One region of the Parathermosynechococcus lividus PCC 6715 genome, then DNA from elsewhere that is predicted to be linked to it. Evidence: predicted binding sites of a transcription regulator. Region 1 holds the regulator's gene; the other holds the start of a gene.
The links. The regulator HrcA, encoded in region 1, represses chaperone genes, less so after heat shock. The targets are predictions, from matches to a motif close to TTAGCACTCNNANNNTNNGAGTGCTAA.
Positions count from the first base shown of each region.

Region 1 (14,862 bases):
GTGAAGATGAGCACGGCCTCAAAAAATTTTTCAAGCAGTTTTCATTTCCTGGCGGTGTGGGTAGCCACTGCACCCCAGAAACCCCCGGCTCAATTCACGAAGGGGGAGAACTGGGTTATGTGCTCTCCCATGCCTGTGGTGCTGCTTTTGACAATCCCAACCTGATTGTGGCCGCAGTGGTAGGAGATGGCGAATCGGAAACAGGGCCACTGGCTACCTCGTGGCACATTAATAAGTTCCTGAACCCTGTACGCGATGGCGCAGTCCTGCCAATTTTGCACCTGAATGGCTACAAAATTAACAACCCCACACTATTGGCGCGTATTCCCCACGCCGATCTCGAGCATCTCTTTCGCGGTTATGGTTATGAACCTTGCTTTGTCGAAGGCTCTGACCGTCCCTCAATGCACCAAGCAATGGCGGCAACCCTAGAGTACTGTGTAAACAAAATTAAGGAAATTCAACAGGCAGCTCGGGAGCAGGGGGTAACGCCTCTACCCCGCTGGCCGATGATTATTTTGCGGACACCCAAGGGCTGGACAGGGCCGGCTGAAGTGAATGGACGGAAGGTAGAAGGGTTCTGGCGAGCACACCAAGTGCCCATGGCCGATGTGCACAGCAACCCCGCAAACCTGCAATTGCTGGAGAAGTGGTTGCGCAGTTACCATCCGGAAGATTTATTTGATGATAAGGGAACCTTTCGCCCTGATCTAAAAGCACTGGCACCAACCGGCACCTACCGCATGGGGATGAACCCTCATGCCAATGGGGGGCTGCTCCGCAAAGACCTAAAAATGCCAGATTTCCGGGAGTATGGTATTACCGTTGAGAAGCCTGCCCAACTAGAAGTGGAAAACACACGACCCCTTGGCGTTTTCCTGCGGGATGTGATGCGCCAAAACATGACGAATTTCCGCGTCTTTGGTCCTGATGAAAACACTTCAAACAAACTTAATGCCATTTATGAAGTTAGCAAAAAATTCTGGATTGCTGAATTCTTTGAAGAGGATGAAGATGGCGGTGAGTTATCCACCGATGGTCGTGTCATTGAAATGCTCAGTGAGCACACCATGGAAGGGATGCTAGAGGGCTACCTGTTAACAGGACGGCACGGCTTCTTTTCCACCTATGAGTCTTTTGTGCATGTCATTGACTCAATGTTTAATCAGCATGCCAAGTGGCTGAGTATCTGCAATGAACTGTCGTGGCGCGCTGATATTGCTTCGTTGAACTTATTGATCACCTCGACGGTGTGGCGGCAGGATCACAATGGCTTCACTCATCAAGATCCGGGCTTTTTGGATGTGGTCTGTAACAAGAGTGCAGCGGTGACGCGAATTTATCTACCGCCCGATGTCAACTCCTTGCTATCGGTGGCGGATCACTGTTTGCGTAGCAAAAACTATGTGAATGTCATTGTGTCGGATAAGCAATTGCATTTGCAGTACATGGATATGGATGCGGCCATTAAGCACTGCACGAAGGGATTGGGAATTTGGGATTGGGCTAGTAATGATCAAGGCTATGAGCCGGATCTGGTGATGGCCAGCGCGGGGGATATTCCCACCCAAGAAGCCTTGGCGGCGATCGCCCTGCTGCGGCAAGAGTTTCCCGACCTGAAAATCCGCTACATTAACGTTGTGGATTTATTTAAGTTGCAACCGGAAACAGAGCATCCCCACGGCCTGAGCGATCGCGATTTTGATAGCCTATTCACACTAGATCGGCCAATTATTTTCAACTTCCACGGTTATCCATGGCTGATTCACCGCCTCACCTACCGCCGTTATAACCACGTCAACCTGCATGTGCGTGGCTATAAAGAGAAAGGCAACATTAACACCCCCCTCGAGCTAGCGATTAACAATGAAATTGACCGCTTTAGCTTGGCGATCGATGCCATTGACCGGCTGCCCGAGTTGCAGGTGGCCGGTGCCCATGCCAAGGAAAAATTCCGCAATATGCAGATTGAAGCCCGCAACTACGCCTACGAGTTTGGGATCGATAAGCCGGAGTTTAGCCACTGGACATGGCCACTTTAGCCCTTTGCGGTCATAGAAATCTCGCTCTCGCTTGGATATGTAAGCTCGCATCTCCCAAGTCAGAGGGACGTATTTCGCTGCAGACTTAACTGCTCTAGGCTCTTGAAGACCGTTTGCGGCAACATGATGGCTGTGGGGTGCATTCTCGATACACTGGGGGAATGCGAGATAACCTCTGTAAATACCTTGCTGAACAATACCCTACCGCCTTTACCCAGTGGCTTCTCAACGATGTCTCAGAAAATGTTTCAGTTCTCAAAACCGAACTGAACCTTGAACCGATTCGTGCAGATGCCGTCACCCTCGTGCGAACGCAACACTGCATTCTGCATCTAGAATTTCAGGTCGAACCAGAGCCAGCCCTACCCTTACGGATGCTGGACTACTGGCTGAGGCTCTATCGCACTTACCAATGCGAGATTGTCCAAGTCTTAATTCTGCTGCGACGAACACGGGTGCAGGTGCCCGATGTCTTTGAGTGGCCAAACACCACTCATCGCTACCGAGTGGTGAAACTCTGGGAAGAAGACCCACGGCAATTTTTTGCCATTCCTGGTCTATTGCCCTTTGCAGTGTTGGGGAAAACAAATAACGAAGCTGGTTTGTTGCAAGCCGTTGCTGACCAGATTCGTCAGATTGACTCCAAGCAGACCCGGCAAGAGTTGAGTACCATCGTTCAACTGCTCGCTGGGTTACAGTACAGTAAGGAGCTGATTCAAGCGATTTTTCGGGAGGGAATGATGCGCGAATCCGTGATTTACCAAGAAATTCTTCAAGAAGGACAACGAGAGGGAGAGAAAATTGGGCTTCAGCGTGGCCGACAAGAAGGGCGACAAGAAGGACAACTGGAGGGAGAATGTACGCTTATTCTCCGCCAACTCCGCCGCCGATTCGGGACACTACCCGATGCCGTGGTTCAACATATCCGTGGGCTATCTCTCGAACAGTTGGATGCTTTAGGAGAAGCTCTTCTCGATTTCCAAGACTTTAACGATCTCGCAATGTGGCTAGACTCTCAACCCAATCGTTAACTTAATGAGAGGTTCGGGGAGCGATAAGTCCCGCGGTGTATGCGAAACATCAGCGTCGGGAGGATGTCACACTGTTAGTCAGTTGGCTTAGATTCTTTCGCACCTATGAGGGTACTTATCGGCTATGGCTGGTGCACTCGAAAGACTCTTGATAGCAAGGCTAGGACAAGCTGCGGATTGCATTGAAGGGTGGGCAGCGTTCTTCGTCTAATTGCTGCAAATACTGGCGGTGCTGGTAATAGTCGTGGCGCAATTGCTCTAAAGCCTGTAGGCGATCCGCATCAATGCCGGGAATACTCTGAATGTCGGTACTAGGGCTGGTGATCATGCGCTCAAGGTATTGGCGGAGAGCTTCACTAGCGGGAGCCTCACTTAAAATGAGAGCTACAGTTTCTTGCCAAGACTGCAAAAGATAGCGACAGCGTTTCTCGACGGCAATGCGCTCCAAGACGGCGGCAGTTGCTTGGATGGTTAATTCGGGTCGCTCTAAGCTAACGGCAGTGATTTCATCAAGGTGCAGCAGGGGGGCAATCATGTTGGCGTGGTTATCTTCACTGATGGCATCAAAGAGGCGGCTGACCAAATCTACCTCTGTGAGGCGTGTGGCGGTATCGGTAGTCGGGGACAGCAGCCATTCGGCTGTATAGGGATCATCGGGAGCAGGTAAACCAGCGCAGAGATCTTCCTCAATGGCTAAAATTTGCCGCCACAGCCAGCGATGGTGGGATAGGCTAAACTCAATATCCCGTGCCTGTAGAGTCTGGCGAATGAGGGGGCGATAGTCACCCCGGTGGAGGTACAGTCGCAGCAATTGTTCTTCGGCAGCTTGGCGGAGGTTGTAGTCCGCTGGGCGTTGCCATTTTTGGGATCGTCCCTGCCACCGTTGCCCCCGTACCTGTTGCCGCAGGGATTCCTCTAAGCGCAGAATGAGGCGACTGTCACCGCGCCCCAGTAACTCGGCACAGCGGTGGATATAGTGACTGCGCAGGGCGGCATTGGGTAATTTTCCTAGCAGTTGAGTGAGCGCTTGGCTGGCTTGGTGGAACTGATCACTTTGGTTCAGATCGTACCGGGCAAGGGTGGTGTCCAGTTGCCAGTCTAGCCAAAGGGGAGCGGTATCCAGCAGGGTTTGGTAGCGATCGCCCGTTGCTTGTGCTAAAAATTCGGCGGCATCTTTACCGGCGGGTAGGGTTAAAATCCGTAGAGTCAGATCGCCACGGTAAGCCAAGTCTGCCGCTTCACCAATGGCGCGATCGGTGGCGCGTTGTCCTGCGGTATCGGCATCGAAATTGAGGATAATCTGCTTGGACTCGGTGTAGCGCAGAAGCAGTTTAATCTGGGCTTGGCTGAGGGCAGTACCAAGGCTGGCCACTGCTTGGGTTAACCCTGCTTGGTGCAGCGCCATGACATCAAAATAGCCTTCGACCACAACCGCTTGATCCTTATGAACAATGGTTTGCCGCGCTTTATCCAAGCCAAAGAGCAACTGCCCCTTATTAAAAATGGGGGTTTCGGGGGAGTTGAGGTATTTCGGCTCCTCGTTGCTGAGGGTGCGACCGCCAAAGCCCACCACCCGTCCTTGGCTGTCCATAATGGGGATCATCAGGCGATCGCGAAAACGGTCGTAGTAGCCGTCGGCAGTGCGTCGGGGGACAATCAGCCCTGCCTGTTCAACCAAGCTAGCGGGATAGCCCTTTTGCTCAACAAGATAGCTATAGATAACCTGCCAACCAGCGGGTGCATACCCTAGGCGAAAGTGCTGAATTGTCGCTTCCGTTAAGTGGCGCTGCTGCCGCAGATAGGTGTAGGCAGCCTCACCGATGGGTTGGCGCAGAGCGTGTTCATAAAAACTAGTCGCGATCGCCAGAAGTTCGTAGAGTTGCTCTTGAAGGGATAAACGCACCTGTAGCGCTTGTTTGTGGGCGGCGTCTAGCGTTCGCACCGGCACCTGATACTGCTGAGCTAACTCCAGTACCACATCGCCAAAGGAGCGTTTTTGCAGTTCCATCAGGAACTTAATGGCATTCCCCCCCGCCCCACAGCCAAAGCAGTAATAAAACCCTTTGCTGGGGCTAACCGTGAAGCTAGGAGTTTTTTCGTCGTGGAAGGGGCAACAGCCAACGTACTCCCGTCCCCGTTTGCTCAACACAACATGCGCTGCCACTACATCGACGATGTTGACGGCTTCACGCACGGCTTCAATGGTATCGGGGTGGAGACGGGGAATATCCATAGGTTTTCAGGATAGCTGATCCCCACTGGGGAAGACGGGAGACTAGACTACTTCGCGAACACGAGGCTGCCCCTCTACAAGTTCACCCACCAGAACGACATCGGCCACATTGACAAAGAGACCATTTTCAAGCACCCCAGGAATATTGTTGATCGTCTTTTCTAGGGCTGCGGCATCCGCAATCTCGGCAAAGGTTACGTCTAATACAAAGTTACCTTGGTCAGTAATCACAGGCCCATCTTTCTTAACCCCCATGCGCAGTTCTGGTTTGCCTCCCAAGGCGGTTAAGGCACGGCTAACAGGACTCAGGGCAAGGGGCAAGACCTCGACAGGAACTGGAAATGTTGAACCAAGCCGTTCTACAAGTTTGCTGCTATCCACGACCACAAGGAATTGATCCGCCAGCGAGTCAACAATTTTCTCGCGGGTATGAGCGGCACCCCCCCCTTTGATTAAGTTTTTAGCTGGATCTACTTCATCCGCACCGTCAATGGCAACATCAATTTTAGTGACATCATCGAGGGTGACGAGGGGGATACCGTACTGCTTTGCCAGTACCGAGGCTTGAAAGGAGGTGGGCACACCGCGAATATTGCTCAGCTCGCCGTTGCGCAGGCGATCGCCCAAGAATTCAATCACAAAGGCAGTGGTTGAACCCGTACCTAGCCCCACCACCATGCCCGACTGGACGCGATCCGCAGCCGCTTTGGCCACCGCTTGCTTCATTTGTTTAACGGCGTCTTGACTCATGCCCAAGCTCCCATACATTTCCCAAACAGCACAATAGCATAGTGGAGCAGGGCATAACCGATGCTCCGGTATGATGGCTTGGGAACTTCGCGAGAACTGTTCAACGGTACCTTGACCTCTCCCGCACTCAGGCAACGTTAACGCTGAGGCAGCGCAGGGGAGACTGACAGGGCGGTGTTGGGGTCTCGCTCTTGAATTAAGAGGGCGGCGGCAACCACCCCCACTGCGGGCACGAGCACCATTCCTGCAAGGGGAACCAATAGACCCAGACACTGTGCCAAACCAAGGCCGTAGATTTCTGGGGTGTAGGCTCGGGTTAAAACTTGGCGTTCCTTAAGGGTTCTACTGTGCTTTTCCAGCGGATAATCAAAACTCCCTCGCCCAAAGAAGTAGCTATTGACTAGCACCATTACGATGGGTTGCAGTGGGCCACACAGGAACGACAGTAGTAAACAAACCAGTTGCACAAGTGCGTCCCGCAGGGCAAACCAGCCGCCCACAATGGTATTGAAGAGGTCTCGCCGCCAACCCACCTCAATGGTATGGCCGGTTGTAATTTTCTCTACACGATTGAGAAGTGGGCCCAAGAAGGGAATCACCACCAATGGAATGAGGGTTTGGTAGCCAATTAGTGCCAAAAAGAGAGCGATCGCCACGGCGACCACATCCACAACCGCATCGTAGAGCCACTGCCATGACCCCAAGGGCACCACTACCCATTGTTCCCCAAGGGTTTGCACCGCCACGAAAGCGCTAATAATCAAGGCTGTGCCCAGTAAAAAACTCACGATCGCCGGTAGCAGGAGGTAGGCCCACAAACGATGGCGGGCAATAAAGCGTAAGCCACGACCAAAGGCGAAAAATCCCCGCTGAAACCGCTGACTTACCGACCACATTCGTCCCAGCACTGGTCTGCCTTAGAACCCATTCGGGGGATCCTAGCTTATCCGCGGCGGGGTGGTGTGCCCTCATCATCCGGGGGGGCGCATCGGCCATCAGGTGAGTCGTGTCGGTGCGATCGTTCTGGGATACAGGGGGCGTACCGGGTCGCCAAAGCCATGTGGCCAGCACTCCCAAGGTCAGTATTCCCACCAACAGTGGCACAAAAAAGTTAGTCATTATGATTACTCGCGTGGATTTCATGATTAATTACATACTGACAGACGTGGTGTCTTTTCAGCGTAGGTTACCTGACGCCACACGGCTGGGTTCAGTTCCGACCATGGCGGCCATCTTAAGCTATGGTTGAAATGAAACTTTGGGCTTGCAAGAGTAACGATAGTGATGGCGCTGTCACCCTTCTGGATCTGGTGTATTGCGGCAGTCATTCTCTTTTTGATGGAGTTTTTTCTGCCCACCGCTTTTGTGGAAGCCACCCTCGGCATCAGTGCATTGATTGTGGCCTTCACCTCGTTTCTAATTCCCAGTTTTCCCCTACAGGTGGTGCTCTGGATTCTGCTATCGGTGGTGGTGGTCTTCCTAATGCGCCGCTATCAGCCGAAACGCACTGCCCCAATTCTCAAAGAGGGGGCTGAAGCACAAACGATTAGCCAAATTTTGCCGGGGGAAACAGGGCGGGTACTTTACGATGGCATTTCGTGGCAAGCGCGGTGTGATGATCCCCATCTGGCGATCGCCGAGAATCAGCGAGTGATTGTTATTGGCCGCCAAGGCACGACCCTCATTGTGGTGCCCGAAGACACCATTTCATGATGAACTCCCCAAGGGGTAGTCCTGTAGTGGTAACAATGCGCTAGAGGCGATGTCCCTTGTCTGCAATCTTTAACGTTAAGTCCACTAGCTTTGCTGCTGCTCCAGGGTCTCCTACGACGTTCTGTAATGCCGCTTTCATGGCAACCAAGTCTTGGGGATGCTCTAAGTAGTAAAGAATCTGCTGTGCCACTGCGTGGGGATCAAGGGGGCCGACGAGCTCCGGTACGATTTCTTGCTGTGCCCACAGGTTTGGCCACGCTTTGTAGCCCAAGCCTTGCTTGACCAGTTGCCAATCCATCTCTGGGGCTTGAAGGAGTTGCCAGAACTGCCGCCAACCTAACCCTTTGGCCACTAATGCCCAAAACACCAAGGCGGTCCAGTGCCGACCAATGGCAGGCAGCGCCACCAGTAACCCCGCCAATCCATCCCAAGGATGCGCCCGCTGTACCCGCAGTTGTTGTGCAGGCAGGAGCACGATCATGGGCACATTTAAGGCCGCTAGCTCAGCAGTGTTGGCACCAACGGTTGTGACGGCGATCGCCACTTGGCGCAGCAGCGGATAATTGGGTAATTGCTGCCACAAATACACCTTGGTGCCCTTGGGAGTTTCAAGGTAGGGAATGCCCTCTAGTGGTTGCTGCAGTTGAGCCGTTGTGCCAGCAATGTGCTTTAGATCGGGGTTATGCTGCGGGTCAGCATAGCGACCCAAGGTCTCGAGGGTGAGGGTGGGCGCCACAGGAATGACACATGCAACAGGCGGGTTCACCGTGGCTAAATGATCGGCGATCGCCAAGCAGAGGGGCACCCCCAGTTTGAGCTTATTTGGCTTTGACCCCGCCATCAGTGCAACCAACGGTGTGTCGGCTGCTATGCCCAAGTCTTGGTGCACCTGCGGTTGCTCCCCACGCCCAAGGGTTTGCACATCGGTCATCAGATCTCCAATAACCGCCACATGGGCACGGGTTGGTGGCAGCGGCAGCGGACGGCGCAGAGCAATCACATCGACCCAGCGGTGCCAACGCGCCTGCCATTCACAGTAGAGAATACAGCGATAGCCTAAGCGTTTCGCCAGCAGCACCGCAAACAGTTGATCGCCGCCTAGAAAAACCACAACCCCGTGAGGGAGCCAGTCCCAACCGCTAGAGGTCGTTTTGGTGCACAATAATCGCCAAAATTCTTGCACCGGCAACACCCGATCCACCCCAGGATAGCGGCGGGCAATGTCCGCCTCGCGGCCACTGGCATGGGGACAGGGCACCATTACGACCGAGATGCGAACCTGATCTGTAGCCTCCTGCCGCAGAGCCGTAACGTAGGGATACACCCACGTTGCCAACTCCCCGGGGCCATTACTGAGAACAACAATATCCTGTTCTGCCGCCATGTCCCCTGTTGCGTTACCCTATCCTTGCTACCGTACCATGAAGCCTTCGTCGATGTACCGCAATCCTGCACCCACAGTTGACATCATCATTGAACTGTTAGATTATCCCCAGCGACCCATTCTCCTGATTGAGCGCCGCTATCCTCCCTTAGGTTGGGCTATTCCGGGAGGCTTTGTGGACTACGGCGAATCGGTGGAGGTGGCCGCCCAGCGCGAAGCTCGTGAAGAAGTGAGCCTTGAGATCACACTCCAAGAATTACTATATGTGTACTCAAATCCTGCTCGAGATCCCCGCCAGCACACCCTCAGTACAGTGTTTATTGCCACAGCCCACGGTACGCCCGTCGCGGCAGACGATGCAAAGGCTGTGCATATTGTACCCCTTGATCAGTTGCCGTCTTCCCTTTGCTTTGATCACGCGCAAATTCTCAAGGATTATCTGCACTGGCGGCAGACGGGTCAGCGGCCTCGACCGCATCAGTTGTAGCTTGCCAACACAACCAGTTGCTCAGTTCGGGCATTGGAGTTGGCTCTCCCTCGCCTTGATGCTGCCACAGGATGGTAAAGGCTCCTGCGCCTTCCTGCTGCTGCGGCCAGAGGCGATAGCAAGGCAACTCACTTAGGTGAGACTGATAGGCAGCCAGTTGGGGAACAGTCTGGGGATAAATTGGGGATACTTGGCACTAAACCACTTGGCCACCTCTTCGTTTTCTTCGCGACTAAAGGTACAGGTGCTGTAGAGGAGCCAGCCTTGGGGGCGCACCAACGCCGCCGCTGCCGCCAGAATTCGTTTTTGACGGCGTTGATTATGGCGCAGGGTCAGGGGATGGAAACAGCCCTCAGCGGTCTGGCCTTTGGCTAGCAGGGACTGGCCGGAACACGGGGCATCGACGATCACCACCTCAGCCGTCTGAGGCAGGGTTGCTGCTAAATCGGCACTATCACAGCAGGTGACCCCCACTGGATGAACACGACAGCGTTTGAGGTTACTAATTAACATCCCTAGGCGCTTAGGGATTGCTTCATTGCAAAGTAAGTAATCGGGCTTGAGGGCGCGCCATGCCAATAGACTTTTGCCTCCCGGCGCTGCACAAACATCAATGATCAGGCTAGGGGAGGGGGGCAAGGAAAGGAGGGGAACAGCCGCAAAAACGGAGGAGCTATCTAGGCAGTAGTAGGCACCTGCTTGGTGGAGTGGATGTTGCCCCGCCCGAGTGCCCACGGCCAGTCGGCTCACCCATGGGGGTTGCCAAGGGAGAGGAGGAAGGACTGGAAACGGCGAGGGGGTAGGGGGATCCTGGCGCCAGAGGATCGCTGGCGGTAAGGGCTGAGGGATGAACAATGCTGCCAAAAAGCGTTCCCGTTCGGCAGCAGCCTCAAACAGGCGTTCCGCACAGTTGAGCGCCAAACGGGAGGGCTTGACCACTGCTGCTAGGGAGTGTTAGGGGGCAACGGCCACAGCGCGATGAAGGGCGTCCGCTAGGGCACGGACACTGGCAATCATGGCGACTTCGCTGTTGAGTTGGTTCACCGCCGAGCCAACGCCAACCCCAGCAGCACCACTGGCGATCGCCAAGGGAATGGTGACAGCTGACAAGCCAGACGCACAGAGAACGGGAATGGAGACGGCCTGAGAGATTTCGTAGGCCGCCGCAAGGGTCGGAGCAGCCTTTTCAATTAGACCTAGAGTGCCACTATGGCGCGGTTGACTGCTCGTTCCCCCCTCCGTTTGGATGACATCCGCGCCCGCCTCTACTAAGGATTCCGCTAGGGTTACCTGTTCATCCAGCGGCAAAGTGTGGGGCACTGTCACCGAGAGCATAATTTGAGGCAGCAAGGAACGGGTTTGCCGGGTCAGTTCAAGAACTTCCGTGGCACTGAAGACACGGCCTTGGGCATAAAAACTATCGTAGTTGCCAATTTCTACGAGATCTGCACCTGCTGCAACTGCCTTCACCAGCAGGCACGGATCCACCGCAGACACACAAATGGGCAGCGTGGTAACCTCTTGGGCAATCCGCACGAGATCTGGATCAGCAGCAATATCCACCAATGTGGCTCCGCCATGCTCTGCGGCGGTGACCACCGCACGAACGCGATCGCCATCAAAATTGTTGAGGCCACTAATGATCTTCAGTACTGAGCGCTGGGCAAATGCAGCAGCTAAACGCGGATGCAGCATAAACTTGAAACTTCCAAATAATAGTCGTTGTTCTATCCTATCCTGAGACGGCATAGGAACGGCTGACCTGCTCGGAAAGGTAATCGGCAGCCGTGGCCACCAAGGGAATGATACGAGCGTAGGACATGCGTGTTGGCCCAAGAATACCAATCGTGCCAACGGGGGCGTTCCTGCAGCAGTAGCAGGAATAGACCAAGGTGCAGCAGTGCATTGGCGCAAGGGCATTTTCAGTGCCAATGCGAATTTGCACTTGGGAAGAGGCGGTGTGATCGGGGCTGATCAAAGGAGTGAGCTGATCCTGCTGATCCTCAAGGAGGTGCAAGAGCATTTGCACTTGTTCCACCTGCGAGAATTCCGGTTGCTGCAACACATCGGCAAGACCACTGACCACAAGGGAGGTGCCTTCTTGGGCATAGCGTTGGCTCAGTTGTTGAAACAGGGACTGGAGGTTTTGGCCATAGTCCTGAAAGTCAAGGTCTAATTGCTGCCAGTCAATGAGCGTTAAATCAACTAGCGATCGCCCCCGCAATTGATGGTTCAAAAAATTTGTTAACACCTGCAATGTCCGATCCCGCAGGTCAATCTCTTGCGGTTCACTGGGCAAGGAAATGACTGCCGATTGGGTTTCATAGCTATCCAGCACTAGGATAACCATCACCTGTTGCGCATCCAGCGCCACCAGTTGAATTAAACGGATGCGCCGCTCTAGACTGTTGGGCAAGGAAATTAATGTAATGTATCCACTCAGATCAGATAACAGTTGAGCAGCTTGACGCAAAATTACTTCCAAGCGATAGCGCCCCCACAAAAACTGCTCGGCCAAGAGGGACTCAGCTTTTTGCGCCACATCGGGGATAGGCTGAACTAACTCATCAACGTAGAGACGGTAGCCAGAGTCCGAGGGAACACGGCCGGCGGAGGTGTGGGGTTGGTAAAGCAGGCCACTGCGTTCTAGCAGCAGCATAATATTGCGCACCGTGGCGGGGCTAACCTTAAGGTTATATTCGGTGGCGATCGCCTTAGAGCCAACGGGTTCTGCCGTTGCAATGTAGTGGTTGATGGTGGCACCAAGAATTTGCTTCTGGCGATCGTTCAGTTCAATCGTCATAACCCCACACATCCCTAACGTTGATCGTCCGTGCTTCCTTTTATCTATAAACCAGTGAACGCTGATTCAGCAATGCAAAATCCTACAGGTGCCGCATCTAAATAATCATTGCAATCTTAGGTCTGGGGTCTAGTTGCCCCTAGGGTGTCCCCTAGACTAGAAAGTAAGGATACCCGTCAAGACACAGCGGAAGGAGGTGAAGTTGCGCGTCGTCCTCATGGCTGGAGGCAGTGGTACACGGCTGCGCCCCCTCACTTGCGACTTGCCCAAGCCAATGGTGCCAGTGGTCAATCGTCCTATTGCAGAGCACATTCTCAATCTGCTGCGCAGCCACGGCCTAGATGATGTGGTGATGACCCTGCACTATCTCCCTGATGTTGTGCGCGATTATTTTGGGGATGGCAGTGAGTTTGGGGTGCACCTGAGCTATGTGGTTGAGGAAGAGCAGCCCCTTGGTACCGCTGGCTCTGTGAAAAATATTGCCCACCTGCTGGCGGATCCCTTCTTGGTGGTCAGTGGCGACAGCATTACGGATGTGAACCTCAGCGAGGCCATTCGCTTTCACCACCAACACCGTGCTCCCGTTACCTTGATCTTAGCTCGAGTGTCCAATCCCAAGGAATTCGGGATTGTCTTTACGGATGAGGAGGGGCGGATTCGCCGCTTTCTCGAGAAGCCCTCAGCGGGGGAAGTCTTTACAGATACTGTCAACACCGGTATGTACCTGCTCAGTCCAACCGTGATGGACTATCTCAGCGGCGGGACAGAGCGGGACTTTTCTCGAGATTTGTTTCCCCTGTTGCTCCAGGCAGACGTGCCCATGTACGGGTACATTACCGATGCCTATTGGTGCGATGTGGGTAGCTTGCAAACCTATCAGCAGGTGCAGCGGGATGCCCTCTACGGTCGAGTTCAGTTAGACATTCAGGGCACTGAGGTACAGCCGCGGGTGTGGGTGGGGCGCAACACCACCTTGCCCCAGGATATCCAGCTAGAAGACCCGATTGTGCTTGGGAATAACTGCCGCCTTGGTGCGGGCGTAACCCTCGCTGCAGGGACGGTGCTGTCAGATAACGTCATTGTTGGCAATGGCAGCCAACTGCGCGGTGTGGTGGCTTGGAATGGGGTGTTTGTTGGCGATGATAGCCACCTCGAGCACTGCATCTTGGCTCGCCATGTGCATGTGGATCGCCACGTCACTCTCAACGAAGGGGTGATTGTCGGTACCCGTTCAGTGATTGGGGAGGAGGCCAGCCTCAGTCAAGGAGTGCGGCTGTGGCCGGGCAAGCGGATTGAGCCGGGGGCGATCGTTAACGAAAGTTTGATCTGGGGAACCACAGGGCAGCGGTATCTATTTGGCCAGCGGGGGGTGGCGGGGGTGGCCAATGTGGATATTACCCCAGAGTTTGCCGTACGTTTGGCGGCAGCCTATGCTTCCACCCTTGAGCCGGGCACCAGTGTACTTGTTTCTCGCGATCAGCGCAGTGTCTCGCGTATGGTGGCGCATGCCCTGATGTCGGGGTTGATGTCTGTGGGGATTCATGTCTTGAATTTGGAGGCGATCGCCCTGCCCATTGCCCGCTTTGCGGCTCAGACCCTTTCGGTGAGCGGCGGTATTCACGTTCGTGCCCACCCCGATCGCGCCGATCAATTGCTAATTGAATTTTTTGACCATAAAGGCATTAACCTGAGTCGTGCCCGCGAACGCCAGATTGAAACCGCCTACTTCCGTGAAGATATTCGCCGGGTCATTCTCAGGGATGTGGGGACGATGGCACAACCCAACAATAGCGTTGCTGCCTACGCCCAAGGGTTTGAAAAATGGCTGAATACAAAACTGTTTTATGGCAACCCCGCCAAAATTGTTATTGACTACGCCTATGCGGTATCGGGGGTGGTGCTGCCACAAATCCTCAATAAGTTTGGCTGTGATGCAGTGGTGTTGAATGCAACCCTGCACCCCACCCCCCTCAATATTTTGGAGCGCCAGCGTCTGCTACGGGAACTGGGACAAGTCGTCACAGCACTGTCCGCCAGCTTAGGGGTACAGGTGTCCGCCAATGGCGAGCGGCTCACCCTTGTGGATAACAGTGGCGCGGTGGTCAGCGATCAGGAACTCACAGCACTAATGACCTACTTGGTCTTGCTGACCCATCCCGGCAGTACAGTGGCTGTTCCCGTCACCACCTCCAGCGCAGTAGAAACCATTGCCCAGCAGTTGGGGGGGCACATTCTGCGCACCCGCACCAACCCTACAGATCTAATGGAAGCCTGCCAGCACCACAGCGGCGTGGTTCTTGGCGGAGCAGCGGAAACGGGCTTTATTTTTCCCCAGTTGCATCCGGGCTTTGATGCCATGTTTACCATCGCCACCCTCATTGAAATGCTGGCCTTGATTGGTAAGCCCTTAACTGCGATA
Region 1 covers NZ_CP018092.1:2,106,525-2,121,386, reverse strand. Annotated here, with positions in the region: gene BRW62_RS10330 (phosphoketolase family protein) at 1-2,042, shown strand, start outside; gene BRW62_RS10325 (Rpn family recombination-promoting nuclease/putative transposase) at 2,204-3,073, shown strand; gene dnaG (DNA primase) at 3,234-5,306, opposite strand; gene rpiA (ribose-5-phosphate isomerase RpiA) at 5,349-6,056, opposite strand; gene BRW62_RS10310 (EI24 domain-containing protein) at 6,194-6,952, opposite strand; gene BRW62_RS13145 (hypothetical protein) at 7,063-7,305, shown strand; gene BRW62_RS10300 (NfeD family protein) at 7,341-7,769, shown strand; gene BRW62_RS10295 (glycosyltransferase family protein) at 7,810-9,153, opposite strand; gene BRW62_RS10290 (NUDIX domain-containing protein) at 9,152-9,640, shown strand; gene BRW62_RS10285 (RsmB/NOP family class I SAM-dependent RNA methyltransferase) at 9,773-10,579, opposite strand; gene BRW62_RS10280 (DUF561 domain-containing protein) at 10,595-11,335, opposite strand; gene hrcA (heat-inducible transcriptional repressor HrcA) at 11,373-12,443, opposite strand; gene BRW62_RS10270 (mannose-1-phosphate guanyltransferase) at 12,646-14,862, shown strand, end outside.

Region 2 (14,862 bases), 530 kb from region 1:
CCATGAAAATTGATAGCGCATCCCCCCACAGGAGAACACTGGCATGGCTAAATTAGTGCGACCAAAACGACGATAGAGCATTGGACTCCCCCTTCAGAAATTCAGGCGGCAACAAGTTCAGCAAAGACGAGTGTGGCCTCCTGTGCGAGCGCCGAGTGGCATCGGTCGCGGTGGTACAAACGGAGAGCCGTGGCCATTGAGTGCCTGCTGGCTCAAAGGGAACTGTCTCGCTTTTTCTTGGTGACCTGTCGCCATAGGGTTGGCACAAAGAAAATAAGAAAGGCCACCTGAGCGGTAAAGGTCCAGCCGTAGTACCGCAGTACAGGATGGAGATCAAGCTGCCCCATCACCCCCAGACTGGCCATTGTCCAAAACAGAATAAGCGCCGGCACCAGCAGGCGACGATTGCGAGAGGTAGCCATCGGGGGTTACTGCGGTAAGGTGTCAGTTTGCAGGTTTTGCATCCGGGCTTTGGCTTTGGCGGCACTTTTTTTCAGCGCCTGTAGGCGTAGCTCATAGCGTTTGCGTTGGCGACGGTTGGGGCTTTGCTCAATGAGTAGTTTGAGGGCACTGCCCAAACTTTTGTAGGCATTGGGCAGCTCGTAGCCGAACCGCGTGGCGAGGGCGATCGCCCGTTCATCTGCTGCGATCGCCTCCTTAAGAACTTTTTCACCGTTATTACGTTGATACAGTCGCCAGCCAGAAAAGCCACACAGTCCCAGTGCCAGCAACAGGAGTAAACCATCCTGTACCCAGAGTTCACCCACGGCGCCACCCAAGCCAATGGCTAAGGCCGCCATTTCCCAACCGTCGCGAGGAATAGTGTCATTTTGAATCCGCGCCACCTCATGCCAAAAGAGTAAATTACGTTGATCCTTTGCCAGTTGATCCCACCGCGCTAGGTCGATCTGAATTTCCACCTCATCCTTGCCAATTTCTTCGCAGGTAATCAGAGGCGGGTTCACGCCACTGGCCGGCTCAATCATTACCCAGCTTTGCAGTTCAGGCGGTAGCAGTGCCTTGAGGCGGCGCAATTCTGCTAAGTCAGAGCGAGCCACTGAGGAAGCAGCAGAGGTCATAGCACAGTCCTAAGATATAACGTTATTTTACAGCTTGAGAGTATCTATGAAGCTCACACCACCCGCTGACGCGAGGTAGTGGTGTCGGTGCTAACCTGAGAATTGAGAGTCCACAGATCACTAGCCGAGAAATCAGGAAGGAATTTCGTGCTTTCCTAAACTCCTACTACTGGAAGCCTTTCTTCTGGAAAAGGGGTTATGGATTTGTTTCCGCTGGTGGGGCATCTCTGGAAATCCTGAAAGAGTACATTGAGAACCAGGGCTACAAGGACTAGATCTATTGGCAATTCCGCTTTGCTCCATTGCCGCAACCTAACCCCACCCTGCTAAAGCGAGGATGGGGAGTGCGGTCTAACTTTGTTCAACCACTCAAAAAACCGAGTTATTGCCATTTGGAATTGGTATGTTCTAAGAATATGGCGCTAACCTCCGATCTGATACATGGCATGGTGAACTTCAGCAGCCCGAATCGCCGGTTTCATGCCAAGAACTTGTTGATAGGCCTCTTGTCGTGCCTGAGCATCCAGCCCTCGCAGAGCGACCCCCGCTTCTTTGAATAAACATGCCCGCAGAACCCCATCCGCCGAGAGTCGCCAGCGTGAACAGTGATGACAAAAAGGCTGCGACTCTGAGGCAATGAACCCAATCTGGGCACCACAGGCGGTGACAAAGTTAAAGGACGTGGCATCTTGGGGACGGGGCACAGGTTGCAGATCGTAGTGACCTTGGAGTTGGCGAATCATCGCTGCCGCACTGATAAATTGACTATGGGGTAGATGACAGGCATAACCAATGCGCATTAGCTCCAAAAACCGTACCTCAATCCCTAGGGATTTTGCGTATTCCACCATCGAAACTAGCTCGTGATCGTTGACCCCCTGCATCACCACCATGTTGAGCTTGACCTGAAACCCTTCGTTCACCGCACGGGCGATCGCCCCTTTCACCACCTCCAACTGTTGTCCATGGGTAATGGTTGCAAAGGTGTGCGAATCAAGGCTATCTAAACTGATGTTCAGCCGCCGTACTCCATACTCTGCCAACACACCTAAATAACTAGATAAACGCAGGCCATTGGTGGTCAAGCTCAAGTCTGGCACCCCCACCGCTGCTAACGCCGCGAGAATTTCAGGAAATTCTGAACGCAGCAGTGGCTCTCCCCCCGTCAGCCGCACCGCCTCCACCCCTAGGGCAACCAGTTCTGCCACAATGGTCGCGTATTCCGCCACCGTCAGGTAATGCTGTGGCGGCATAAAGGTTGCGTCTGTTGGCATACAGTACGTACAGCGCAAATTGCAGCGATCGGTAATCGAGAGACGGAGCTTGCGAATGCGCCGCTGGTGAGTATCTACAAGGTGTTGGCTTGGGGGACTGGCAACCATAACCATCCTGCGTGACATCCTCCCGACACTACCCCTACGGGTACAGGGCGGGACGTATTGCTTCCCGAACCCCTCATTAGTTAAACCCAAGGGCAGGTTCCATTCACCTACTCTTGAGAGCAACGGGACTGACGGGGCTCGAACCCGCAACTTCCGCCGTGACAGGGCGGTGCTCTAACCGATTGAACTACAGTCCCAATTTTTGAGCGATCTTTAACCTAGCAAAACCCTACAGCGCTGTCAATACACCATTGCGGTGAACCCCTAGCACAACCGCAATGAGATAGAGGGAGCCACACACAACCGCATGGGGAGGAGATGCCGCTAACGCCTCTAGTATGCTGCCAAAACACCGACACTCTGCCACCTCAGGACAGCATTGGCGTGCCAGCGCAGCTAAGGTATCGAGGTCGGCGCTCTGGTGCGCAGGCACAGGCACCAGCCAGAGGCGATCGCCCCGTCGCAGAAGTTGCTGGAGAATCCCGGCGTGATCTTTGTTGGCCAGCATCCCCACCACCCAAGTCACTGTCGGCCACCCCAGTTGATCCACGTACTGCCGCAGATAGGCGGCTGCTGGCGCGTTGTGGGCACCGTCAATCAAAAGGCCTTGCCCCTGCCAAGATAACCATTGCAGTCGCCCTGGCCAGCGGGTTTGCCCCATCCCCATTTCAATAGCCTCAGGCGCAATGGACCAACCCTGCTGTTGGAGTTCTTGCACCGTGGCGATCGCCAACGCTGAATTCACCAGTTGCATCTCCCCAGCAAGGGGCAATGGATAGTCAATCCCCCGCCAGGTTGCCCACCCGGGGCGCGCCGACCACTGAGCCGGCTCAGGCCACACCGCAGGGCACTGTAGCTGCTCGAGGCGAGTTTGGATAACCGCTTGCGCTTCTGGTGGCACTGGTCCAATGATTGCGGGTCGGTGGGATTTGAGAATCCCCGCCTTTTCACCGGCGATCGCCCCGAGGGTATTGCCGAGGCGCTGCCAATGATCCCAGCCAATGGAGGTAATCACACTCACCAAGGGGGGTGGGCAGACGTTGGTGGCATCGAGCCGTCCCCCCAGCCCCACTTCGATAACCGCAATGTCCACCCGCTGCTCAGCAAAATACAGCCATGCTGCAGCAGTGACCAATTCAAACTGGCTGGGCTGGTAGGTCAGTTGGGGTAGCACCCCCTCGATCCGGCGAATCAGCGCTAAGAAATCGTCCACGGCAATTGCCGTACCATCAACGCAAATGCGCTCACACCAACTCAACAGGTGCGGCGAGGTGTAGCGACCAGTGCGATAGCCCGCCGCCCGCAGGACACTGTCAAGGTAGGCGCAGACTGAGCCTTTACCATTGGTGCCTGCCACATGGATCAAAGGAACCCGCTCCTGCGGTGCTCCGAGGGCACTTAAGAGTTCTTGGATAGGCTCTAGCCCCAAACGCACCCCAAAACGACTGTAGGGTGCGAGGGCTGATGTAATGGCATCTGTTGACGTTAAAGGCACAGAATGAGAGCATCCCCCAAACGAATGTTAGCGGGGTTCGCGGCGACCGTTCCGCCATGTTGCTACCAAGCGGGAGCCGTCGGGCAGTGTAAACACCCCTTGCCCATCGAACAGGCCATTGCGAAAATTCCCCGTATAGCTGGTGCCATCCCCAAAGGATAGCGTCCCCATTCCATGGTACTGACCCGCTTCAAATTTGCCTTCGTAGCGGGTACCATCGGCAAAAGTTAAAACGCCATTGCCATGAAACTGGCCATTTTGGAAGTTGCCTTCGTACCGTTGACCATTGGCCAGCTCTAAAATCCCTTTGCCATTGAAGACCCCATCCACAAACCCGCCTTCGTAGCGACCCCCATCCGCATAGGTCAGCACTCCTTGGCCATGGTAACGACCATTGCGAAACTCCCCCTCGTAGCGGTTGCCGTTAGCCATCGAGAGAATCCCTTGACCGTTAAAACGACCATTCAGGAGTTCTCCTTGGTAAGTGCTGCCATCGGGAAGGGTCATTGTCACATCCCCCGTAACCCGCTGACCTTCATAAACAGCAATTTGCGCCATCGCTGGGAGCAAAGGAAGCGTTAACACCCCCAACCCCAGCAGGGCAAGAACAAGGCTGTTGGGGGCGATCGCCCGAGGGCGGACGAGGGCAAGGCTAGGGCAACGCAAATTAGTCAGCACTGGATACTCCGAACACTTGCGGGCAATTGCAACTTTCTTAACTGGCACATGCAGCAACCTATGCAGAATTTGGGCAGTGATTCCGGTATTTTGTAATTGCTGATACATTTGGCCGCGCTCCCCTTCAGGGATGATCAAGCAAGGAATTGCCTATATTGCTAGTTTGCGGCTCAACCCTTGGTATCCCTTAAGAGTTGAGGCTGGTGGGGGTATCTGTAAATTGTCTTCGCGTGACTGGAAAACTAAACCTATGAAGCTGCGCTCTGTGTCCCGTCGTTGGTTGCGTTTGAACCATCCCTTGAGTTGTTTGCTGTACCTACCCCTGCGCCGTACCCTGCTGGTGTTTGCTGGGATGATTGGGGTGCTCTCGGCAACGGCTGCCCTTGGCCAAGATACTGCCGCCTCGAGCGATATTCCCGAAGCCGTGGCGGTGGTGCTCAATACGCTCTGGGTTCTTTTTGCAGGGGTGTTGGTATTCTTCATGAACGCGGGCTTCGGTATGCTGGAGACCGGCTTTTGTCGAGCTAAGAACGCAGTCAACCTCCTCTCAAAAAATCTCATCGTCTTTGCCCTCTCCAGCATTTCCTTTTGGTCCATTGGGTTTGCCCTCATGTTTGGGGATGGCAACGCCTTCATGGGTTTGAGTGGTTTCTTTTTGCTAGGCTCCGATAACAGCCCCGCCACGGAAAACTACAGCGGAGTTTACGACGCTCTGAGTTGGGCAGCAGTCCCCTTGTACGCCAAGTTCTTTTTCCAACTGGTGTTTGCCGGTACAGCCGCCACCATCGTCTCAGGGGCAGTTGCTGAGCGCATTAAGTTCTATGCTTTTTTTGTCTTTAGCTTGTTGTTGGTGGGGATCTCCTACCCAATTACCGGTCACTGGATTTGGGGTGGGGGTTGGTTGCAGAAGATGGGAATGTGGGACTTTGCGGGTTCAACGGTGGTTCACTCCGTCGGTGGTTGGGCGGCCTTGATGGGGGCAGCACTGCTTGGGCCGCGCTTAGGCCGCTATATGGAAGACGGCTCAGTGGCGGCGATCCCTGGCCATAATTTTGCCATTGCTACCCTTGGTTGCTTAATTTTGTGGTTAGGGTGGTTTGGCTTTAACCCGGGCTCGACCATGACCGCAGATCCACTGGCGATCGCCCACATTACGGTCGCAACCAATATGGCCGCCGCCTTTGGTGGGGTTACGGCAACGGTAGTCTCCACCTTGTACTTTGGTAAGCCGGATCTCTCAATGATCATTAACGGCATTCTGGCAGGCTTAGTCGCCATTACTGCCCCCTGTGCCTTTGTTACCCTTGAGAGTGCCATTCTCATCGGGATCATCGCGGGTATCATCATTGTGTTTTCAGTGGTTATTGTGGATCGTCTCAAAATCGATGATCCGGTCGGTGCCATTTCCGTCCATTTGGTCAATGGTATTTGGGGCACCTTGGCGGTGGGTCTATTTGCCGATGGCCCAGGGAAGCTCTACGAAGACGGTCCCCTTAAGGGGTTACTGTGGAGCGGGGATGTGACCCAACTGTGGCATCAGTTAGTGGGAGTGCTAGCAGTAGGGGGCTTTACAGTACTCTTTAGTACGGCAGCTTGGCTATTACTGAAGGTAACGATGGGGATTCGCGTGTCTCCAGAGGAAGAAATCGAGGGGTTGGATATTGGCGAGCACGGGATGGAAGCCTACGCCGGGTTCCTATTCCGCGAAGAGGTCAAGGGCTTTGTGGATCTGCTGAAACGGATGTCTGGGAGTGGCCGCTAGGTTCCGCACTGTTGGGTTATCACTGCTGTTGGGGCTAGGCGCCGTGCTGCTGCTGAGTCCCTTAATCGTTGTGGTGTGTACCTCCGGCTGGCCTGCGGGTGCACTTCCTAGCCAACTGCTGCCGCCTCAGGGGTGGACATGGCAGAGCTACCAAAGCGCTTGGGCGCAGGGGCATTTTATCCGTGCCTTTGCTAACTCTACCCTAGTGGCATTGGCGGTAACGGCCTGCCAGCTATTTACGTCCGCGTTGGCGGGCTACGCCTTAGCGCGCTTACAGTTTCGCGGCCAGCAGTTGATTCTGGTGCTGATGCTGGCAACGCTGGTTATTCCCTTTCAACTGCTGGTGATCCCAATCTTTTTGATCTTGAAGGCAGGCCATCTGATTAATACCTACGGCGCGTTAATTCTACCAACGGCTGCCAATGGCTTCGGGGTCTTTCTGATGCGGCAATTCTTCTTGACCTTGCCCGTGGCACTTGAGGAAGCAGCGTTCTTGGATGGCGCTAGCCGCTGGCAGGTGCTGTGGCATATTTTGCTGCCCCTGAGTCGGCCTGCCCTCGTCACGCTATTTATCTTTACTTTCATTGGCGAGTGGAATGACCTGTTTAAGCCCTTGGTGTTTACGACGAAACCGGAACTGGTGACGGTGCAGCTTGCCTTGGCGAACTTTCAGGAACAGTTTACAAATGACTGGCCGCTGATGATGGCCGCAGCCGTGATTGCTACGGTGCCGGTGATTGTGTTGTTTGCCCTTGGCCAGCGACAGTTGATTCGCGGCATTGCCACGACTGGCCTGAAGTCCTAGGGTGCCGTTCGGAAAACCGTACTGCAACCCGAGTTGCGATCGCCAACACCCTCTCGCTACATTAGCACTCGGAGGTAGAGAGTGCTAACACCAACGTCTCGACTCCTTGACTGCTGCGCGATCGGACAGAGCCGTGCAGCATGACGTTTACCCTTACTCTTACGATTGGGAGATCAGTACGCTATGGCAGCCGTATCTCTAAGTGTTTCAACTGTAAAGCCTTTGGGCGATCGCATTTTTGTCAAAGTCAGCGAAAGTGAAGAACGCACGGCTGGGGGCATCTTGCTGCCCGACAACGCCCGCGAAAAACCCCAAGTGGGTGAAGTCACCGCCGTTGGCCCTGGCAAACTAAACGACGACGGCAAACGCCAGCCAATGGATGTGAAAGTGGGCGACAAAGTGCTGTACTCCAAGTATGCCGGTACCGAAGTCAAGCTAGCCGGTGAAGACTACGTTCTGCTTTCGGAAAAAGACATTCTGGCAGTGGTTGCCTAATCACTTGCCTTGCAACATCTCATTACTGTTGAACAACTGAGGTAGGAAACACCTATGGCAAAACGTATCATCTACAACGAAAATGCTCGTCGCGCCCTTGAAAAAGGCATGGACATCTTGGCTGAGTCCGTGGCTGTCACCCTTGGCCCCAAAGGTCGTAACGTCGTCTTGGAAAAGAAATTTGGTGCCCCGCAAATTATTAACGACGGCGTCACCATTGCCAAAGAAATTGAACTAGAAGACCACATTGAAAATACGGGTGTTGCCCTGATTCGCCAAGCTGCCTCTAAAACCAACGATGCCGCTGGCGATGGTACTACCACCGCTACCGTGCTAGCTCACGCCATGGTCAAAGAAGGGCTACGCAACGTTGCAGCCGGAGCGAACCCCATCTCCCTAAAACGCGGCATTGACAAAGCTACCCAATTCTTAGTGGATAAAATTGCTGCCCACGCTCGCTCCGTCGAAGACTCAAAAGCCATTGCCCAAGTGGCAGCCATCTCTGCCGGTAACGATGAAGAAGTGGGTCGGATGATTGCCGATGCCATGGACAAAGTAGGTAAGGAAGGGGTAATTTCCCTTGAAGAAGGCAAATCCATGACCACGGAATTGGAGGTCACCGAAGGGATGCGCTTTGACAAAGGCTACATCTCTCCCTACTTTGCCACTGATACCGAGCGGATGGAAGCCGTTCTCGATGAGCCGTTTGTTCTCATCACCGATAAAAAAATCACTCTGGTTCAAGACCTCGTGCCCATCCTAGAGCAAGTGGCGCGTGCTGGCAAACCCTTAGTGATTATTGCTGAGGACATTGAGAAAGAAGCGCTGGCCACCCTAGTGGTGAACCGCCTGCGTGGGGTGCTCAATGTGGCTGCCGTTAAAGCTCCTGGCTTTGGCGATCGCCGTAAAGCCATGCTGGAAGACATTGCGGTGCTCACTGCCGGTCAGGTGATTACCGAAGATGCGGGTCTGAAACTCGACAACACCAAATTGGATATGTTGGGTAAAGCTCGCCGCATCACCATTACTAAGGACACCACCACGATTGTGGCCGAAGGTAACGAAAAAGCCGTGAAAGCCCGTTGTGAGCAAATCCGTCGGCAAATTGAGGAAACCGATTCCAGCTACGACAAAGAGAAGCTGCAAGAGCGGTTAGCCAAGCTGGCGGGTGGCGTAGCCGTGATTAAAGTGGGTGCCGCCACCGAAACTGAAATGAAAGATCGCAAGCTGCGTCTCGAAGATGCCATCAACGCGACCAAAGCAGCCGTTGAAGAAGGCATTGTCCCCGGCGGTGGCACAACCCTTGCCCACCTAGCACCCGAACTGAGCAACTGGGCTGCGGAACACTTAACCGGTGAGGAGCTCATTGGAGCTAACATCGTTGAGCGTGCCCTCAGTGCTCCGCTGCGCCGCATCGCTGAAAATGCTGGTCAAAATGGAGCCATCATTTTTGAGCGGGTCAAAGAAAAAGACTTTAATGTAGGTTACGATGCAGCCAAAGACGAGTACGTCGATATGTTTGCAGCTGGCATTGTTGACCCTGCTAAAGTCACCCGTTCGGCGCTGCAAAACGCAGCCTCTATTGCTGGCATGGTGCTGACCACCGAGTGCATTATCGTCGATAAACCCGAGCCAAAAGATAATGCTCCCGCAGGGGCAGGCGCTGGCATGGGGGGTGACTTCGACTACTAGTTTCTTAACGAACTAGCATCACCCATGATTCATTGCCAGTGGCAACGTAACCTGTTCCAAAGTTAGACAACTCACAACGGAATCAGGAATTAGGTAAAGCGGGGAGTGACTCTCCGCTTTTTTATTGGGCTAAAAGGGAGCATTGACACTCCCACCGACTAACGTCGGGGGATTCTTACGTAGTCCACAAACGAACTCGTAAAGGCGTGAGCAAACCGCCCCTACACAGTTCCTTGAGGCAAAGCCCCAAAGTTCTGCTTACTTTTCTGAGTAGGTTAGCTGAGGCATTAGCGTCCGCATTGACCAGCCATCCTTTGGCTGTTTGGTACAAGCCCCGTTTCACTCGTTTCCCAGATGCCTGCCACCCGTCGGGTTTTTCACCATAATTAGGTAGCTCATCCCCATCCGAGAAACTAGCTTGGGAACTATACGCTTCATCAACCTCAATAAACTCAATACCGTAATGTTGACATAGTTCTGCTATACGCTGCTTCAACCGACCTGTGGGAATAGACACAAAGTTTTGGTTGTTGACTCTGCCTAGATTAGATTCCTGTTTCTGCCCCTTATTCCAGCCAAAGATAACTTTGCCGATAGAGTGGTCTAGGCAGTAGTTGATTACCAAACGGGCGGCTTTGTTGATAGCATCTCGCATCCTGCGATTTCTTTTCTCAGTGATAGAATCTAATTGCCGAGACCAAAACCCTTGCGGTTTACCAGTTTTGAGCCTAGCCACTTGCTTGTTGTACCGCTGATTGAAAGATTTGACCTTGCGCCCATCAATGATAAAGCTATGTCCTAGATTGGTGACACAAGTAAGCCAGTTATTGACTCCATGATCAATTGCTAGAGCCTTTGCTGGGTCAAGGGGTTTGGGTTCAGGAGGCTTGACATATACCCACTCCAAGTAAAATGCTCCATTACGAGATAGGATGCGCAATTCTTTAATGTCCTCCCACTGCAAATTGGTGGGAAATTGCACCCACAACGTATCTATTCCAAACCACGCCTTGACTTGGAGTCCAAGAGGTACTCTAACCTGCCCCTCGTGAATTTTTAGCCACTTTTTAGGATAGGCTACAGTAAACAATCCAGCCTTACGGTAAGCTGGCAGTCTTGGTTTTGCTCCTAGTCGGAGATTTGCCTTAAAACTACTTAGTGCCTCTGCTACTGATTTACAGGTCTGTTGCGCAGAAGAAACATACATTGCCATAAAGTGCTTGTTTTTGGTTCTTGTCATCTCTGCACAAAGGTTAGCGTAACTTACAAGTCGTTTCGTCTTGAAATAGACCTGTCTTGCATAGTACAGAGCGCAGTTATACACCTTGTTAGACTGCTGACATAGGTACTCTAGAATAGGCATTAGCCCTTTGTCGTTGATGAAAACCTGTTGACATCCATATTCCATATTTGTTGATAGGTGGTATGATAACTACAGTCATAGCATAGCGACAATGAGAAAGGAAAGCCAAAAATATAATCATTACAATCATGGGGTGGGGTTAGCGATTGTCCATCTAGTCTTTTGTCCTAAGAGAAGGAAAAAGTTCTGGTGGGAGAAATAAGGGATAGACTGTTTGAGCTATGGCAGGCGTTATCCAGCGAAAAAGGTTGGCATATTAGGGCGCTTGAGATAGCCCCAGACCATGTTCACCTCTTTCTTGAAATCAAGCCTACTGACCCGATTCACTTAGTAGTAAAAGCATTTAAGGGTAGGGCATCCAGATACTTGCGACAGGAATTTCCTAGCCTGCGAAAACTTCCTAGCCTTTGGAGTAGGAGTTATTTCTTCTGCACTGCGGGAAATGCTAGCGCTGAGGTAATCCAGAACTATATCAATGATCCACATCATTGGTGAGCAACTAAAGTTGCTAGGTAGCTTTTCCTCCCCGTACTAAAGTACGGGGCTACCAAGCTATCCCTCTGTGTCGATTCCCTTTGTGCATACTCCACTCAAAATTCTGCTACCGCTGAAGCCTAGGCCACTAGCTCCGTCGGATTTCATTGCTGAGACGAGTTCGATCCAGTTTCTTCGTGGGGTAAAAAAGGTAGGCTCTCCCACCATGTTTGATAATTTTTGGTCATTTCGTGCCACCAATCTGGGGGTTGGTTCAGGGCGTGTTGAAGGCGATCGCGTTCCTGTTCAAGGCGATGCAGGTTTTGCTCTAGTTGTTGATAGGTCGCTTCTAAGGTTGTCAACTGTTGGCTAAGGGCTTGGTGTTGCTGTTGCCAGTGGTCGCGATCGCGCAATAGGTTTTGGTTGTCGGTGCTTATTTGTTGCAGTTGTTGCCGCAGTTGAGCGCACTCAGCTTGGCATTGACTAAGTTCCCTTTGATAGCGATCGCGCTCTTTCTCAATGCGGGAGGGGTGTTGCGCCCACCGCAGGAGGGTGAATAGCAGTATTGCGGTTATCCCTATGCCGTAAAGGGTCAGGGCGAAGGAACCTTGATCAGAGAGCGTCGCCAGTAGCATAGGTGTGCCTTTAGCTGAGAGACATGGGAACCGCAGGCGCGATCGCGTCGGCCAGATACTGCCGCAGTACCATAACCAACCAATCGATGTCCTCGGCAGTGGTCTGGTGCCCCAACGTAATGCGGATCCCCGCTTTGGCTGTGTCCGGATCATACCCCATGGCCAATAGGGTGCTGCTGGGCTGGGTTTGACCGCTGTGACACGCCGAGCCAGCACTAACGGCTATCCCCGCCAGATTCAGTTGGCGGACAAAGGTTTTGCCATTGAGGGGCTGACCGTGGCGATCGCGCAGGATCACACTTACATGATGGGGCAAACGCTGCCACGGATGACCAGTGAGTTCTACTTGGGGATGCATCTGCAATTGTTGCCAGAGGCGATCGCGCAGTTGAATCAGCCGTGGGTGCTCTGTCTCTAATTCCGCAGCAGCACGTTCCGCCGCAACCCCAAATCCCACCAATGTCGGCACCGCCGGTGTGCCCGAGCGCAGCCCCAGTTCTTGGCCGCCACCGCGCAACAGAGGCTCTAGCGCTAGCCCCGAGCGCACATAGAGGGCACCGGCTCCTTGGGGGCCATAGATCTTATGGCTAGACAACGATAGTAAATCGACCCCTAAGCGCCGCACATCGAGGGGACATCGCCCAGCCACTTGCACCGCATCGGTGTGAAAGCGTACCCCCGCCTCCTGACAAATAGCCGCCAACTCAGCAATGGGTTGCAGCGTCCCCACTTCACTTTGGCCATAGATCACTGAAACAAGTACGGTATTATCCCGTAGAGCTTGGCGCAGTTGAGCCGGTTCCACCTGCCCCCAACGATTGACCCCAAGATAGGTCACCTGCCACCCTTGGGCAGCGAGGGCAGCGGCTGGCTTAGCGATAGCCGAATGCTCAACGGCAGAAATAATCAGATGTTGTGGCGTGGAGTACTGCTGGGTGATCCCCGCCAAGGCCAAATTATCGGCTTCCGTGCCCCCCGAGGTAAAAATAATTTCGTCAGCATGGGCGTTGATTAAGGCTGCCACTTGCATCCGTGCCTGCTCTAGGGCGATCGCCGCCCGTTGACCCCACGCGTGAATACTAGCGGGGTTTCCCCACTGCTGCTCATAGGCCGCCAGCATTGCCGCTAAGACCTCGGCACGACAGGGCGTGGTGGCACCATAGTCAAAATAAAGTTGCATCGGTGGGCACGAATCACGGCAGATCGGGGCTGCTCGTTTGGAGTTCCCACAATGACATCCTCGGTATGCTGAGGCAGTGGCTGGCAAGTCCCCTACGCTAATTCTACCGGATCAGTTTCGGGGTCACGGGGGCTGCCAAAGCGTTCAATTTGCGAGAGCACCCGAATCTGACCGGTAATAATCCCCATGGTCAGTTCCTGCATCGCCTCGTACTCAGGCGTTCCTACAGCGGTCTGCCACAGCAATTGGTTGATTTGTCGCTCTTGGCTGGGAGTGACAATGCGCGTAGCTTTGATGCGTTGGATAATGTTGACAAGGGTCATAAGCAACTGCACTGAATTCAACTGCGCTGGCTCTACTATGGCACTGGCTGACCAAATGTAACTGTGATGGCAGCCACACGCAGGAGTGATTCCCGTCACACAGACCGTGCCATTTGGAGAGGGGAAACCGCTAAAAACCGCTAAAATAGTAAGGCTTTAGCGACTGGCCATTAGATTATCACTTGGGGTTTATGCGAACGCACTACTGCGGCAATGTCCGCGTCAGCGATGTTGAGTCCACCGTTACGCTCTACGGCTGGGTCGATCGGCGTCGGGATCACGGCGGGGTGATTTTTATCGACTTGCGCGATCGCTCCGGCATTGTCCAGATTGTCAGCGATCCTCAGCGTACCCCTGAGTCGTATCAACAGGCCGATCGCCTACGCAGTGAGTACGTCATTAAGGTGGTGGGTCGCGTCAGTCAACGGCCTGCCGATTCGTTGAACCCTAAACTGGCAACGGGCGACATCGAAGTGTATGCCGATCACATCGAACTCCTCAATCCGGTGCGGCAACAATTGCCCTTTAGCATCTCCGCCGCTGAACAGGAGCAGGTGCGCGAAGAGGTGCGGCTGCGCTATCGCTACCTCGATTTGCGACGGGAGCGTATGGCCCACAACCTACAGTTACGCCATCGCGTGGTGCAGGCAATGCGCCGTTTCCTTGAAGACGAGGCAGGCTTTATTGAAGTTGAAACCCCCATCCTGACCCGCTCAACCCCAGAGGGTGCCCGCGATTATTTAGTGCCCAGCCGTGTCAACCCCGGGGAATGGTTTGCCCTACCCCAATCGCCACAGTTATTTAAGCAATTGCTGATGGTGGCAGGGTGCGATCGCTACTACCAGATTGCCCGCTGCTTCCGGGATGAAGATCTCAGAGCCGATCGCCAGCCAGAATTTACCCAACTGGACATGGAAATGAGCTTCATGGGGCAAGATGAGATCCTCGCCCTTAACGAAGCCTTAGTGTGCCACATCTTCAAGACCGTCAAAGGCATTGAGCTGCCCCGGCCGTTTCCCCGCCTCAGCTACCATGAAGCCATGGATCGCTATGGCACCGACAAACCGGACACCCGCTACGGCTTGGAACTTGTCGATGTCTCAGATTTACTCAAAGACTGTGGCTTCAAGGTCTTTAGTGGGGCGATCGCCCAAGGGGGGATTGTCAAAATTCTGCCCATTCCCAACGGCAACGATCGCATCTCCAACGTGCGGATTAAACCCGGCGGCGATCTGTTCCAAGAGGCAACCGCCGCAGGAGCTAAGGGCTTAGCCTATATCCGTGTGCGCGACAACGGCGACATCGATACCATTGGTGCCATTAAAGACAATCTTTCGCCAGAGCAAAAGGCTGAATTACTGAAGCGCACCGGCGCACAGCCAGGCCACCTGTTGTTATTTGGGGCAGGGGAAGTAGCCACGGTCAACAAAACCTTAGATCGCTTGCGGCAGACCATTGCCCGCGAGTTTGCCCTGATTGACCCAGCGGCCATCAACCTC
Region 2 covers NZ_CP018092.1:1,578,090-1,592,951, forward strand. Annotated here, with positions in the region: gene BRW62_RS07925 (aldo/keto reductase) at 1-81, opposite strand, end outside; gene BRW62_RS07930 (hypothetical protein) at 213-422, opposite strand; gene BRW62_RS07935 (DUF3318 domain-containing protein) at 429-1,079, opposite strand; partial or broken gene BRW62_RS15225 (transposase) at 1,196-1,354, shown strand; gene moaA (GTP 3',8-cyclase MoaA) at 1,502-2,467, opposite strand; tRNA gene BRW62_RS07950 (tRNA-Asp) at 2,585-2,658, opposite strand; gene BRW62_RS07955 (bifunctional folylpolyglutamate synthase/dihydrofolate synthase) at 2,691-3,956, opposite strand; gene BRW62_RS07960 (MORN repeat-containing protein) at 3,984-4,742, opposite strand; gene BRW62_RS07965 (ammonium transporter) at 4,885-6,396, shown strand; gene BRW62_RS07970 (carbohydrate ABC transporter permease) at 6,386-7,201, shown strand; gene groES (co-chaperone GroES) at 7,385-7,696, shown strand; gene groL (chaperonin GroEL) at 7,751-9,388, shown strand; gene BRW62_RS07985 (RNA-guided endonuclease InsQ/TnpB family protein) at 9,564-10,796, opposite strand; partial or broken gene tnpA (IS200/IS605 family transposase) at 10,843-11,246, shown strand; gene BRW62_RS07995 (coiled-coil domain-containing protein) at 11,390-11,860, opposite strand; gene BRW62_RS08000 (cysteine desulfurase family protein) at 11,871-13,040, opposite strand; gene BRW62_RS08005 (hypothetical protein) at 13,133-13,363, opposite strand; gene aspS (aspartate--tRNA ligase) at 13,555-14,862, shown strand, end outside.
Region 2: a site for HrcA is predicted at 7,263-7,289, ahead of groES (co-chaperone GroES). Genes of this name have one in related genera too.